One region of the Streptomyces sp. NPDC002144 genome, then DNA from elsewhere that is predicted to be linked to it. Evidence: riboswitches for the same ligand, from Rfam matches in the RefSeq annotation. Region 1 holds a riboswitch; the other holds the start of a gene.
The links. A riboswitch is a leader RNA that binds a small molecule or an ion and turns the genes downstream of it on or off. The one in region 1 is predicted to bind S-adenosylmethionine.
Positions count from the first base shown of each region.

Region 1 (6,900 bases):
GGCCGGATCGTCGAACAGGGCACCCACCAGGAACTCCTCGCCTCCGCCGGCGCCTACGCCAAGCTCTGGCAGCACCAGTCCGGCGGCTTCCTGACGGACGACAGCCCGGCAGGCGCGGACCTGCACTGAGCCCGGTCCCGGCAGCATCCCGGGCCGCCGGGCACACGGGCCGCGCGCGACGGCCTGGGTCGTTCTGCTCGGCGGCTCGCCGTGCGACGCCGCCCATGGCTCCGGGTCCCTTCGCACGGACTCGCCGCCGAGGACGAACCCGCCTTCACGAGGGACCAGAAGGCGGCCGTCCGCGGTGACAACGTCCGCCGGCTCCGGGGTCAACGGCCGCCGGCCCGCATATGGTTCGCGTCCGATGGCCGGCGCCCGAACTCCGCGGTCCGGCCGTCGGCTGGGGGAGCGACGGCGGTCCCTCCGGTGCCGAACGGGCATCGCCGGGCAGGAAACGGCCAACAACGGCGACGTCCCGCCGCCGGTCGTGCGATATCCGTCGACTCCGCTCAAGGCCCGAGGAGCCGGTCGGCCCGCCGATAGCTTCCTCGTGTCGTCACGCCGGTGATCGTCACCGGGTGCCGCCGAGGAAGCCGTGCGGAGGTGGGGGATGGACCCGGGGACGTTGGTGGCGCAGGCGCTGGCCGCGGGGGTGGGTGCCGGTCTGAGCGGCGCCGCCTCGTCGGCGGTGACCGAGTGCTACGCCGCCCTGAAGCAGGCGCTCGTGCGGCGGCTCGCGGGCAGGCCCGGGGCCCTGGAACGCATCGAGCTGCTGGAGCGCCGGCCGGGCGGATCGGCCGAAGGGCTCGCCCACGATCTCGTCCTGGCCGGTGCCGTGGACGCCGAAGTCGTGGAGCACGCCCGACGGCTGCTGGCCCTGACCGCCCCGGACGCGGGCCCCCGCGGGACGTACCGGGTCGATCTGCGGGAGGCGCGAGGCGTGCAGGTCGGCGACGGCAACACCCAGCACAACACGTTCGGTTAGGCGCCCGACCGACACCCACGGGCCGCAGAAAGCACCGCCATGATGAGGAACAGCCGGACCAACGGCGCCCAGGCCGGCGACGGCAACGTCCAGCACAACACCTACCTGCCCCCGCAGCGGGCCACGCGCCGCCGCTCACGGGACTACGCGCCCACGGCGACCGTGACCGCGGGCGACCACTCCACGGTCACGCAGAAGAACACCCATCTGAAGTTCTCGGTCCCGGTCATCGGCCCGCTGCTCGGCATGGCCTCCGCCCATCCCGTGATCGCCGGCGTGGCGGCGGTGACGCTCATCGGGGGCGGCGGTCTCGCGACCACGGCCGCGCTGTCCAGCCCGCAGCCCTCCGTCTCGACCGCGCTGGTCCGCGGGTTCCGCATGATGGACCCCGGGGGCACGCCGACCGGCTACGACTTCAGCCACACCCCGCCGGTACCGGCGGGGTCGAGCACCGACGCCATCTACGTCTCGGGTGGCTACCTGGCCGCGAGCAACGGCAAGCTGGCCTCCTGGAACTCCGACAAACTTCCCACCGCGGCGGACTGCCGCAAGGCGGTGGCGCAGAATCCCGTGCGCCAGACGGTGGCCGTCGTCCACTACCTCACGTGCTACGTCGACCGCAACAGCAACCCCGGCTACATCCTGGTCACCGCCGTCGGAAGCGAGTACACGACCGTCGACACCGCTCATCTCCGCTGACCCCACCGGGAAAGTCCACCGGGGCGTCCGCCATGCGGGACGCCCCTCTTGACGTGGTCCGCGGTCGGATCGACACTCACTGAGGGAATCCTAGTGAATAGGTAGGGAAACATGAGGCGCCATGAACCGGTCACCGTCCGCGTGGTCCGTTCGCCTCTTCTGACCTCCCGCCGCCACATCGATCTGCTGCGAGTCTGCAGCGCGATCAGGCCCCAGGGCTGAGCCGCGGCCTTTCCCGCGCCGGCACCCGCCCCCTCGGGGGCGCCTCGTCCGGCGCGCACGGGTGAGCCCTGCTCCCAGGACCGCCGCCCCATTCCCGCCCGCCCGACGTCGCTTCCGCCGCGCGTACGTCCGCGCCCGCTCCCGGGGAGAGTCATGACCATCGCACCGCCGGCCACCCACGCCACCGCCCACGCCACCGACCGACCCGCGCCCGCCTTCCGTGGCCGCATCGGCCGGGACGCGCGCAGCGGCCACTACGCCGTTCCGGGCCGCTACCGCCTCCATCTGTCGACCGCCTGTCCCGACGGCCTGCGCATCGCCGTCACCCACAGCCTGCTCGGCCTGGACACCGTCTGTCCGGTGACCCACCTGCCCGCCGTGCCCGACTGCCCCGAAGGCGGCCACTCGGCCCTGCGGCCGCTGTACGAGGCCAGCGCCCACCGCTACCGCGGACCGGCCGTCGGACCGGTGCTCAGCGACGACTGGTCCGGACGGATCGTCAGCACCCACGCGCCGGACATCATGCGCGACCTCGCCCGCCGTTTCTCCACCGGCGGTACCTCCCTCCACCCCTGCGGCGCGGACTCGGAGATCGAGGCCGTGGAGCGGATGTGCCGGGAGGGGATCGAGGAGGCGGCGCAGCGGGCCGGGTCGGCCGGCGAGGACGCGGTCGTGTGTGACACAGCACTGACCACCCTGCTCGACACCCTGGGCGCCCTCGACCGCTGGCTCACCGGCCGTACCTACCTGATCCGTGACGAAGTCACCGCGGCCGACGTCGAGTTGTGGGCCGCGCTGGTCCAGCTCGACACCGTGCACCGCAACCACCTGGACGCCGCCGCCGTCCAGCGCATCGCCGACCACCCCACCCTGTGGGCCTACGCCCGCCGGCTCGCCGCCCACCCGGCGTTCGGCGGCCACCTCGACCTCGACGGCATCGAACGCCGCCACCACGCACGCTGCCAGGGACTGGAGGCCGCCGGAGCGGCCGTACGGATCCTGGACTGGGCGGCCCACAAAACCCGTTAGCCGTTCCACCTGGTGGACGGGCGTTGACATGTGTTCGGACGATTGTTTTAACTGACAACCAGAACGGTCATGAGCGTCAGCGACAAGCCCTGGCTAGCTGACCGGCAACCCTCGCACCGCGGTGGGGTGCCCCAGGTGACGACCGGACCGGATGACCTTTCGGTAAGCGCGAGGCCCACACGGGCCGGAACAGTGACGGTGACGCCATGTACGCAGCTCCCAGGACGGCCACGCGCCGCCCACAGGGCTGCGTACAGCCGTACCCGAACCCTCTCGTGGCCGATCGCGCCGTCGATCTGCTCCGCGTGAACAGCGCACTGTGTACCGCATCGGGCCGTGCCCGCTGTCGGGGCTGACCTCTTCCCGCAGCCCCCGCACCCCCTGACGAACACCGCGACGCGGTGTGCCGTCGTCCTTTCCGCCCCCCGGTACTCCGCTGTCGCGTCCGCCGCCGCATGCCGCCGCGCCGTCCGGGGTGTCCGACCCAGCCGGAGCCCACCATGAGTGAACCCCCTGGCGCCACCGTCACGCTTGCGCCGACGTCCGCCGCAGACGAACCGTCAAAGCCCCTCACCGCCCAGCGAGTTCTGCCGCTGCGGCGCCCCGGACGCTGGATCGCCACCGCGGTCGTCCTCGTCCTGGTCGCCCAGTTCGTGCACGGCCTGGTGACCAACCCGTTCTACCAGTGGGACCGCTGGGGCTACTGGTTCCTGCGCCCCACCATCCTCGACGGTCTGGTGATCACCCTCGAAGTCACCGCCTACAGCGCGGTGTTGGGCCTCCTCGGCGGCATCCTGCTCGCCCTGGCCCGGCTGTCGAGAAGCCCGGTGCTGCGCGCCGTCAGCTGGACCTACATCTGGGCGCTGCGCTCCATCCCGCTCATCGTGGTGCTGCTCTTCCTCTACAACTTCAGCGCCCTGTACAAGACGTTGAGCGTCGGCATCCCCTTCGGTCCGGCCTTCTTCTCCTTCGACGAGACGAAGCTCGCCACCGACATGGCCATCGCCGTCATCGGCCTCAGCCTCAATGAGGCGGCCTACGCGGCCGAGGTCGTCCGCGGCGGCATCCTCTCCGTCGACCAGGGCCAGCACGAGGCGGCCGCGGCACTCGGCCTGCCGAAGGGCTACCAGTTCCGGAAGATCGTCTTCCCGCAGGCACTGCGCTCGATCATCCCCAACTACGTCAACCAGCTCATCGGCCTGATCAAGGGCACCTCGCTGGTCTTCTACGTCTCCCTGCTCGACCTGTTCGGCTCCGCGCAGACCATGGGCTCCACCTATCCCGGCGACATCGTGCCACTGCTGCTGGTCGTCACCGTCTGGTACCTGATCCTGACCAGCGTCGTCTCCGTCATCCAGTTCTACGTCGAGCGGCACTACGCCCGCGGTGCCACCCGCAGCCTGCCGCCGACACCGCTGCAGAAGCTCCGCACCGCTCTCACCGAGCTGCGGGCCCGTATCCGCCGGGAGGCCGCCGTATGACCACCGACACCATCGAGGCCCTGGCGAACGTCGAGGCCGCCACCGTCGAGGTGCACGACGTGCACAAGTGGTACGGCACCCACCGGGTGCTGGACGGCGTGGACCTGACCGTCCGCCCCGGCGAGGTCACCGTGATCCTCGGCCCCTCGGGCTCCGGCAAGTCCACCCTGCTGCGGGTCATCAACCACCTGGAGAAGCCCGAGATCGGCCATGTCAGCATCAACGGCGAACCGATCGGCGTGAAGCGGCAGGGCGACCGGCTCAAGGAGCTCAGCGAGCGGGCCATCCTCACCCAACGCGGCCGGATCGGCTTCGTCTTCCAGAACTTCAACCTCTTCCCGCACCTGACCGTCCTGGACAACGTGGCCGCGGCCCCGGTCGCCACCGGCCGGCTCGGCAGGACCGAGGCCCAGGAACTCGCCCGGGAACTCCTCGGCCGCGTCGGCCTCGCCGACAAGACCGGCGCCTACCCGCGCCAGCTGTCCGGCGGCCAGCAGCAGCGCGTCGCCATCGCCCGCGCCCTCGCGCTGCGCCCCGGCGTCATCCTCTTCGACGAGCCCACCTCCGCCCTCGACCCCGAACTGGTCGGCGAGGTGCTCGCCGTCATCAAGGACCTGGCGACCAGCGGCACCACCCTCGTCATCGTCACCCACGAGATCGGCTTCGCCCGCGAGATCGCCGACCGGGTCGTCTTCATAGACGGCGGCCGGATCGTCGAGCAGGGCCCGCCCTCCGAGGTCCTCGACAACCCTCGGCACGAGCGGACCAGGGACTTCCTCAGCAAGGTCCTGTGACTCGCCGCAGCTTCAGACCTCCCCCCACACCACTCTCATCACCTCCAGCGACAAGGAACGGCCATGTCCATCCACTTCACCCGACGCAGCCTGATACGCGGCATCACCGCGGCGACCGCCGTCGCCTCCCTGGCCACCGGGCTCGCCGCCTGCGGTGGCAACAGCGACGCGGCCACCTCCACCGACGCCGCCGCCAAGACCGGCGAGGTCGTCGTCGGCCAGGTCTCCAACGGCGCCGCCCAGCAGACCTCCATCAAGGTCTCCGAGGTCAAGTCCATCAGCGCCGAACTGCCCGCGGCCGTCAAGAAGAGCGGCAAGCTGGAGATCGGCATCGGCGCACTGCCGGCCGGCTTCCCGCCGCTGGCCTACGTGGGCAGCGACCAGAAGACCCTCACCGGCTCCGAGCCCGACCTCGGCCGTCTGGTCGCAGCGGTCCTCGGTCTCAAGCCCGAGGTGAAGAACTCCACCTGGGAGAACCTCTTCGTCGGCATCGACAGCGGCAAGGTCGACGTGGCCTTCTCCAACGTCACCGACACCGAGGAACGCAAGAAGAAGTACGAGTTCGCCTCCTACCGGCAGGACAACCTGGCCTTCATCGTCCCGAAGAAGAGCACCTGGAACTTCGACGGCAACTACGAGAACCTCGCCGGCAAGACGGTCGCCGTCGGTTCCGGCACCAACCAGGAGAAGATCCTCCTGGAGTGGAAGGCGAAGCTCGCCAAGGAGGGCAAGAAGCTCACCGTCAAGTACTTCCAGGACAGCACCAGCACCTTCCTCGCCCTGAACAGCGGGAAGATCGACGCGTCCTTCGGCCCCAACCCCGGCTTCGCCTACCACAACCGCCAAGTGGCCAACACGCCCAACGCCACGCGTACGGCGGGCACCTACTCGGGCGCGGGTGCCAGCCTGCAGGGCCTGATCGCGGCCACCGCGAAGAAGGACAGCGGCCTGGCCAAGCCGCTCGCCGACGCCATCAACTACCTGATCAAGAACGGTCAGTACGCCGAGTGGCTCAAGGCCTACAACCTCTCCAACGAGGCCGTGGCCAAGTCCGAGGTCAACCCGCCCGGACTGCCGCTCGACAACTCCTGACCACCGCGCGCCGGGGACTCCGCCGCCGCTGCGCGGTGGAGTCCCCGCGCCGGACATCCCGAGCCGCACACCGGAGACCGCCACACCATGTCCGTCATCGCCCTCGACGCCAACTCCTCGCACCTCCTGGACAACCCCGCCTGGGCCGCGCTCACCGGCCCGCACGCCCGCTTCGCCCAGCGCGTCGGCCACGCCGTCCGCTACCAGCCGGACGTGGCCCCTTTCCACGCCCTCTCCGACGAGGACGACCCGCGCGCCTGGGCCGACCTCGCCGCACTCGTCGGCCCCGGCGGCACCGCCGCGGTGCGGGGCGTGACCGAGGCGGCGGAGGGCTGGGAGGTCGTGCGCACCGGGCACGGCGTCCAGCTCGTCGACACCGCCCTGCGCGCCGAGCCCGACCCCGAGGCGGTGCGGCTCGGCCCCGACGACGTGCCCGAGATCCTCGACCTGGTCGCCCGCACCGAGCCGGGCCCCTATCTGCCCCGCACCGTCGAACTGGGCACCTACCTCGGCATCCGCCACCAGGGCCGGCTGATCGCCCTGGCCGGCGAGCGGCTGCACCCGCCGGGCTGGACGGAGATCAGCGCCGTGTGCACCG
Region 1 is NZ_JBSFDB010000009.1:256,399-263,298, reverse strand. Features, by position in the region: gene ACWCQ1_RS16585 (ABC transporter ATP-binding protein) at 1-129, shown strand, start outside; gene ACWCQ1_RS16580 (hypothetical protein) at 611-985, shown strand; gene ACWCQ1_RS16575 (hypothetical protein) at 1,025-1,684, shown strand; gene ACWCQ1_RS16570 (putative leader peptide) at 1,796-1,906, shown strand; gene ACWCQ1_RS16565 (glutathione S-transferase C-terminal domain-containing protein) at 2,060-2,935, shown strand; SAM riboswitch class IV at 3,001-3,110, shown strand; gene ACWCQ1_RS16560 (amino acid ABC transporter permease) at 3,436-4,416, shown strand; gene ACWCQ1_RS16555 (amino acid ABC transporter ATP-binding protein) at 4,413-5,210, shown strand; gene ACWCQ1_RS16550 (ABC transporter substrate-binding protein) at 5,274-6,302, shown strand; gene ACWCQ1_RS16545 (GNAT family N-acetyltransferase) at 6,390-6,900, shown strand, end outside.

Region 2 (6,900 bases), on a different contig from region 1:
CTGGTCGGCTCCCGGCGCCGTGCGTCAAGTGCGCCACAAGGGCCCGCAGTTCGACGTCGACCTCGCCCCCACCCTGCCGCGCAGCGCCCAGGGTCACCCGGTGATCTTCCAGGCCGGTGACTCCGGCGAGGGACGCGACTTCGCCGCCCGCAACGCCGACGTCATCTTCTCCGCGCACGGCAATGACTTCGACGACGCCCTGGCCTTCGCCGACGACCTCCGACACCGGCTGCGCGCGATCGGGCGTCCCGACGACGATCTGCGGATCCTGCCCGGCACCGAGATCATCATCGGCGCGACGGAAAAGGAGGCCCAGGAGAAGAAGCAGTGGATCCGGCTCCAACAAGTCACCCCGGCCACCGCGTTGGGGATCGCCGGGCTGCTGTGGGGCATCGACCTCTCCGACCGTGACGCCGACGGGCCGCTGCCGAAGGAGGACCCGGTCGTCACCGAGAACGACGGCTCCTTCGGCGCCCGCCGGATCGCCGACCCGCGTGCGGTCGTAGCGGAGTGGCGGGCGAAGGCGGAGGCGCACGGCTGGTCGCTGCGCGAGACGGTCATCGCGCTGGGCCCGCAGCGCGGGCACGTCGGTACGCCGTCCGGTCTCGCCGACAAGTTCGCCCACTTCGTACGGCACGGCGCGGTCGACGGCTTCAACGTCACGCCGTACCTGATTCCCGACGGCCTCGACGACATCGTCGACCTGCTCGTCCCGGAACTGCAGGAACGCGGGATCTACCGCACCGAGTACAGCGGGACCACGCTGCGCGAGAACCTCGGCCTGCGTGAACCGCTCACCCACCGGTCCGCCCCGGACCGGCGGCAGGCGGGCTGAGCCCCCGCGCCGGGTCTCGTACACATGACTGACAAGAAGCTGTCACACAGGAACCGGAATGCGACTCCGGCCGACGCCCGTTCTGAACCGACATGACGGTTGGAGTAGTGCTCACCGCGTCCGACGCGCCGAACCAGGTCGACGCCGCCGTACGACTGGCCCATGAGGCAGCGGAGTCCGGTGTCACGTCGGCCTGGTTCGGGCAGAGCTTCGGCGCGGACTCGCCCCAGCTCGCGGCGATCGTCGGGCGCGAGGTGCCCGGACTGCAGGTCGGCACCTCCGCGATCCCCGTCTTCGGCCGCCACCCACTGCTCGTCTCCAGCCAGGCCCAGACCGCCCAGGCCGCGACCCACGGCCGCTACCACCTCGGCCTGGCCCTGGGCACGAAACTGCTGACGGAGACCGCCTTCGGCCTGCCCTTCGAGCGGCCCATCGCCCGGCTGTGTGAATTCCTCACCGGGCTGCGGCAGTTGACCGAGACCGGCACGGCCGACTTCCACGGTGAGCTGCTGACCGCCACCACCCCGCGCCCGGCGCGGGTACCGGGTGCCGAGAGAGGTGTCCCCCTGCTGGTCGCCGCAATGGGGCCGCAGGCGCTGCGGGTCAGCGGTGAACTGGCGGACGGGATCCTGCCGTACCTGGCGGGACCACGCGCCCTGGCGGACCACATCGTGCCCGCCCTGACCACCGCCGCCGAGGCCGCCGGCCGCCCCGCGCCCAGGATCGTCGCCCTCGTGCCGGGCGTGGTCACCGACGACGTGGAGGCAGTAAAGGCCAAGGCCACCGAGAACCTCGCCTTCTACGAGGGGATCCCGTCCTACGCCCGGGTCATCGAACTCTCCGGCGCCCGACGAGCCGCCGACCTGGCCGTGATCGGCGACGAGCGGACCGTCGAGGCCAAGGTGCGCCGATACCGCGACGCCGGTGCCACCGAGGTCGTGTTCTCGGGCACCGGGATCGCCAAAGAGGCCGACCGCCGACGCACCTGGCGACTCCTCGGCGAACTCGCCCGCTGAACCGCCCCGAAGACCCGACAGCCCCTGCACGAAGGAGACTCCTTTGACCACCGAGGCCACCACGACCGACCTCCACACCTTCACCGAGACCTGGCTGGAGTGGTACCGGGCCCAGGAGGCCCAACTCTCCGCCCCGCACGGGATCCTGGCGATCACCGGCCAACACTGGCTCGACGACCGCCCCCAGCGTTTCCCGGACGCGCCCGGCGCCTGGCACACCGGCCCCGACGGAGTCGTCGTCACCCTCGACGACGGCGAGGAACTGGTCGTCGAGGGAACCCCGGTGCGCGGTGAACACCGTTTCGGCGTGCTGCCCGAGCGCGGCGGCGTCAACGCGGTGTGGAAGGACGCCGTCATCGAGGTCGCCAAGCGCGGCGGCCACGACATCGTGCGCCCCCGGCACCCGGACGCGCCCCGGCGCGCGGCCTTCACCGGAACACCTGCCTACGCACCCGACCCGCGTTGGGCCGTGACCGGCCGCTACGTCCCCTTCGACACACCCCGGCCGACCACCGTGGGGGCGGCCGTCGAGGGCCTGGAGCACGTCTATGACGCTCCGGGCAGGATCGACTTCGAGCTGGACGGACGTCAGCTGTCCCTCACCGCGTTCCCCGGCGCCGGCGAGGGCCGGCTGCTGGTGCTGTTCACCGACGCCACCTCCGGGGTCACCACCTACGCCGCCAACCGGGCCCTGTGGCTGGAGCCGCCCGCCGCCGACGGCCGGGTCGTCCTGGACTTCAACCGCGCCGCGAACCTGCCGTGCGCCTACACGGACCTGGCCACGTGCCCGCTGCCCCCGGCCGAGAACCGGCTGCCGGTGGCGATCGAGGCCGGTCAGAAGATCCCCCGCGAGCGCGGCGGTTCCTGAGCCGGGGCCCGGCCATTGACCAACGGCAAGATCTCTCCGTACGATCACGAGTGGCATTGAGTGTCAGCGTCAAGCCCTGGCTCGCTGACCGGCAACCCTCCCACGCGGTGGGGTGCTCCAGGTGAAAGCCCGGCGGGATCAGCGACGATCCCGCAAGCGCGTGGCCCCGTGACCGGGGCCGGACAGGTGGAGGACCGACATGCGGCACGGTGGTGACCTCAGCGCCCGTTTCGCCGTCGCCACCGTGTTCTCCCGGCTCTCGCGTCGGCGCCACATCGATCTCAAGCGCTCGACCAGCTGTCTCTGTCAGGCCTGACGCGCCTTTTCAGCGCTGGTCGCCGCCCGGCACCGGTCGCCGCCGCATCCGTCTGCGCCTGATCCGCGTACTTCGTTTCCGCTGATCCCCGTTCTTCCTTTCCGCTGATCCCTGTCTGCACAGCGCTCCCCGACGTCGGCATCACGCCGATCGGGTCCGCACGCCCTCGCACGGCCGAGTCCCGTACCACCGCCGTGCCTGGTGACACGAGTAGGAGAAGCCCTCCGTGATCGCACTTCCCCATGTCAGAACCTCTCGGTGGGCGGCACTGACCGCCCTTGTGACCACCAGCGCCCTGCTGACCGCCTGCGGATCCGGCGGCGGCGACGCGGGCGGCGGCACCGGAGTGCCCAGGTCCGGCGGCACCCTGACCTTCGCGGTGGGCTCGGACTCCGGCTGCGTGGATCCGCAGCAGGTCGCCAGCAACGAGACCATCTACTCGGTGCGCCAGCTCGTGGACTCCCTGACGGACCAGGACCCGAAGACCGGCAAGATCGTGCCGTGGCTGGCGAAGAGCTGGGACGTCAGTCCCGACGCCACGGCCTTCACCTTCCATCTGCGCTCCGGCGTCACCTTCAGCGACGGCTCGAAGCTGACCGCGCAGGTGGTCAAGGACAACTTCGACGCGGTGCCGAAGCTCGGCGCCCTGGGCACCCTCGCCGAGGGCTACCTGAGCGGCGTCAAGAGCACCACCGTGGTCGACCCGCTCACCGTGAAGGTGACCTTCGGCCAGCCCAACGCCCAGTTCCTGCAGGCCACTTCGACGCACTCGCTCGGCATCGAGTCCTCGGCCAGCGTGAAGAAGACCCCGCAGCAGAAGTGCAGCGACGGGGTGACCGGCTCCGGACCGTTCGTGCTGAAGCAGTACGTGCAGAACCAGTCCCTCACACTCGCCAGGCGCACCGGATACGCCTGGGGATCATCACTGTGGTCCAAGAAGGGCGAGGCGTATCTCGACAAGCTGGTGTTCAAGGTCGTGCCGGAGCCGGGTGTGCGGGCCGGCAGCCTGCAGTCCGGTCAGGTGGACGCCGTCGCCAGCGTCGGCAAGGCCAACGAGGCGGCCCTCAAGGGTGGCCAGGTCACCCTCCAGCGACGGGCCAACCCCGGGGTGGTGTTCGGTCTCGGCCTGAACAACTCCCGGCCGCTGTTCAAGGACGCCAAGGTGCGCCAGGCGATCCTCCACGCCATCGACCGGCAGCAGATCGCCGACACCGTCTTCCCGACCGGCACCCGGCCGGCCACCAGCGTCCTCGCACACACCACACCCGACTACACCGACCTCGCCTCCGGCCTGACCTTCGACGTCACCAAGGCCAAGTCCCTGCTGGATGCGGCCGGCTGGAAGACCGGAAGCGACGGCATCCGCGCCAAGGGCGGCCAGAAGCTGAGTCTTACGATCAAGTGGTTTCCCAACGCGGCCACCAACCAGCCCGCGCTGGAGCTCATTCAGCAGCAGCTCAAGACCGTCGGTGTCGACGTGGCCCTCAAGCAGCTCCAGGTCACGCAGTTCGCCCCGACACTCCAGTCGGGCGACTACGACGCGGTGTGGGGGAACGTGACCCGCGCCGATCCCGACATCCTGCGCAGCTCCTTCTCCACCGAGCTGGCCAACTTCTACCACCTGCCCCCGAGTTCCCTGGACACGGCACTGTCCGAGCAGGCCGCTACCGTCGACCCGGCCAAGCGCAGGCAACTGGTCGGCCGGGCACAGCAGTTGATCGTGCAGAACGCCTACTACGCTCCGGTGGTGGAGCTCCAGACCCAACTGGGCGTGTCGAAGAAGGTGCACGACCTGGACTTCGACGCCTCCAGCCGGCTCCAGCTGCACGACACCTGGATCGGCTGACGCATGCGCCGCTATGTGATCAAACGGCTCGCGCAGGCGGTCGGCGTGCTGTGGGCGGCGTACACGGTCTCGTTCCTGGTGCTGGACTATCTGCCGGGCGACCCGGTCACGGCGATGGCCAGTGCCGGGATGGACTCGGGGCAGGTCGACCCGAAACAGATCGCCGCCCTGCGGCACGAGTACGGCTTCGACAAGCCGGTGCTGGTGCAGTACGCCGAGTACCTCGGCCGGGCGGTGCGCGGGGACTTCGGCGACTCGGTGTCCACCGGTCGTGCGGTGACCTCGACGCTGGCCGACGCCCTGCCGCAGACCCTGCAGTTGACCGGCGCGGCCCTGCTGCTCGCGGTGCTCCTCGGCGGCGGTCTGGCGGTGGTGGCGACGTACACCAGACAGCGCTGGCTGCGGCAGCTGCTGCTGTCGCTGCCGCCGCTGGGGGTGTCCGTCCCGACGTTCTGGGTGGGGCTGCTGCTGGTCGAGTTGTTCTCCTTCCGGCTGCGCTGGTTTCCCGCGTTCGGCAACGACGGCCTGCGGGGGCTGGTGCTGCCGGCCCTGACGCTGGCGGTGCCGACCGGGGCGCAGGTCGCCCAGGTGCTCGCCAAGAGCCTGCTCACCGCACTGGACCAGGCGTACATCGAGACAGCGCGGGCCAAGGGCGCCGACCGGTGGCGGGTTCATCTGCGGCACGCCCTGCGCAACGCGTCCCTGCCGGCGCTGACCGTCGTCGGCCTGCTCGTGGGGCAACTGATCGCCGGTTCGGTGGTGGTGGAGACCGTGTTCTCCCGCGACGGCCTCGGCCGCGTCACCGCGGCGGCGGTCACGGCCCAGGACATCCCGCTCGTGCAAGGGGTCGTGGTGTTCGGAGCGCTGATCTTCGTGACGACGAACCTGGTCGTCGACCTGGTCTACCCACTCCTCGATCCACGGATCGTGGTGGCCTCGAACGGAAGGGCGGCCCTCGCATGAGCCAGAGCCTCGTCGACGACACCGCCCTCGGCCTGGCCCGGCCGGTCGACACGGCCCCCGGCCCCGAGCCGCGCGGCCGCGGCGACGTACGACGTGTGCTGCGGTTCCTGGCCCGCCGACCGGGCCTGCTGTTGTCGGTCGTCGTCCTCGTCCTGGTGGTACTGGCCTCGTTCTGGCCGGGACTGTTCACCTCTCAGGACCCGCTGAAGGGCGTCCCCGCACAGAACTTCCGCGGCCCGAGCGCACATCACTGGTTCGGCACGGACGAGTTGGGCCGCGACGTGTTCTCCCGGGTCGTCCACGGCGCCCAGCTGTCCCTCAAGGCGACGCTGATCGCCGTCCTGGTCGCGTTCGTGGTCGGTGGACTGCTCGGGGTGGTCGCTGGGTTCGTGGGCCGCTGGGTGGACGACGTCCTCATGCGCTTCGTCGACGTACTCCTGTCCATCCCCGCGCTGTTCATGTCCCTCGCCCTGGTCACCGCGCTGGGCTACGGCACGGTGAAGGTGGCGGTCGCGGTCGGCATCGCCAGCGTCGCCTCGTTCGCACGGGTGGCGCGCGCCGAGGTGCTGCGGGTGCGGCAGGCGGTGTTCGTGGAGGCCTCGCGGGCGAGCGGGGCGCGCTGGTACTCGGTGCTGGGCCGGCATGTGCTGCCCAACTCGGCGGGCCCGGTGATCGTCCTGGCCACCCTCGACTTCGGCTCCTCCATCCTGGCCGTCTCCGCCCTCAGCTTCCTCGGTTACGGCGCTCCCCCGCCCGCCCCGGAGTGGGGCACGTTGATCTCCGACGGCCGCAACTACCTCGCCAACGCATGGTGGCTGACCGCGCTGCCCGGACTGGCCATCGCCGCGACCGTTCTGGCAACCAACCGCATTGCCCGCGCGCTGGACGGCGAATGGTCCCGACAGCCATGACCGACGAACGTGAGGACGGTGAGGACGTGACCACACCACTGCTGGAGATACGCGGCCTGTCGGTGTCGTACCGCACCCGGGGCGGCACGGTCGAGGCCGTGCGGGGCGTGGATCTCGACGTGTGGCCGGGACAGGTGACCGCGGT
Region 2 is NZ_JBSFDB010000032.1:83,353-90,252, forward strand. Features, by position in the region: gene ACWCQ1_RS36655 (NtaA/DmoA family FMN-dependent monooxygenase) at 1-835, shown strand, start outside; gene ACWCQ1_RS36660 (LLM class F420-dependent oxidoreductase) at 928-1,851, shown strand; gene ACWCQ1_RS36665 (DUF1684 domain-containing protein) at 1,895-2,719, shown strand; SAM riboswitch class IV at 2,772-2,884, shown strand; gene ACWCQ1_RS36670 (putative leader peptide) at 2,919-3,035, shown strand; gene ACWCQ1_RS36675 (ABC transporter substrate-binding protein) at 3,262-4,881, shown strand; gene ACWCQ1_RS36680 (ABC transporter permease) at 4,885-5,844, shown strand; gene ACWCQ1_RS36685 (ABC transporter permease) at 5,841-6,755, shown strand; gene ACWCQ1_RS36690 (dipeptide ABC transporter ATP-binding protein) at 6,752-6,900, shown strand, end outside.
Region 2: it holds a riboswitch for S-adenosylmethionine, as region 1 does, so the genes downstream of both, ACWCQ1_RS36670 (putative leader peptide) here and ACWCQ1_RS16560 (amino acid ABC transporter permease) in region 1, are expected to answer to the same signal.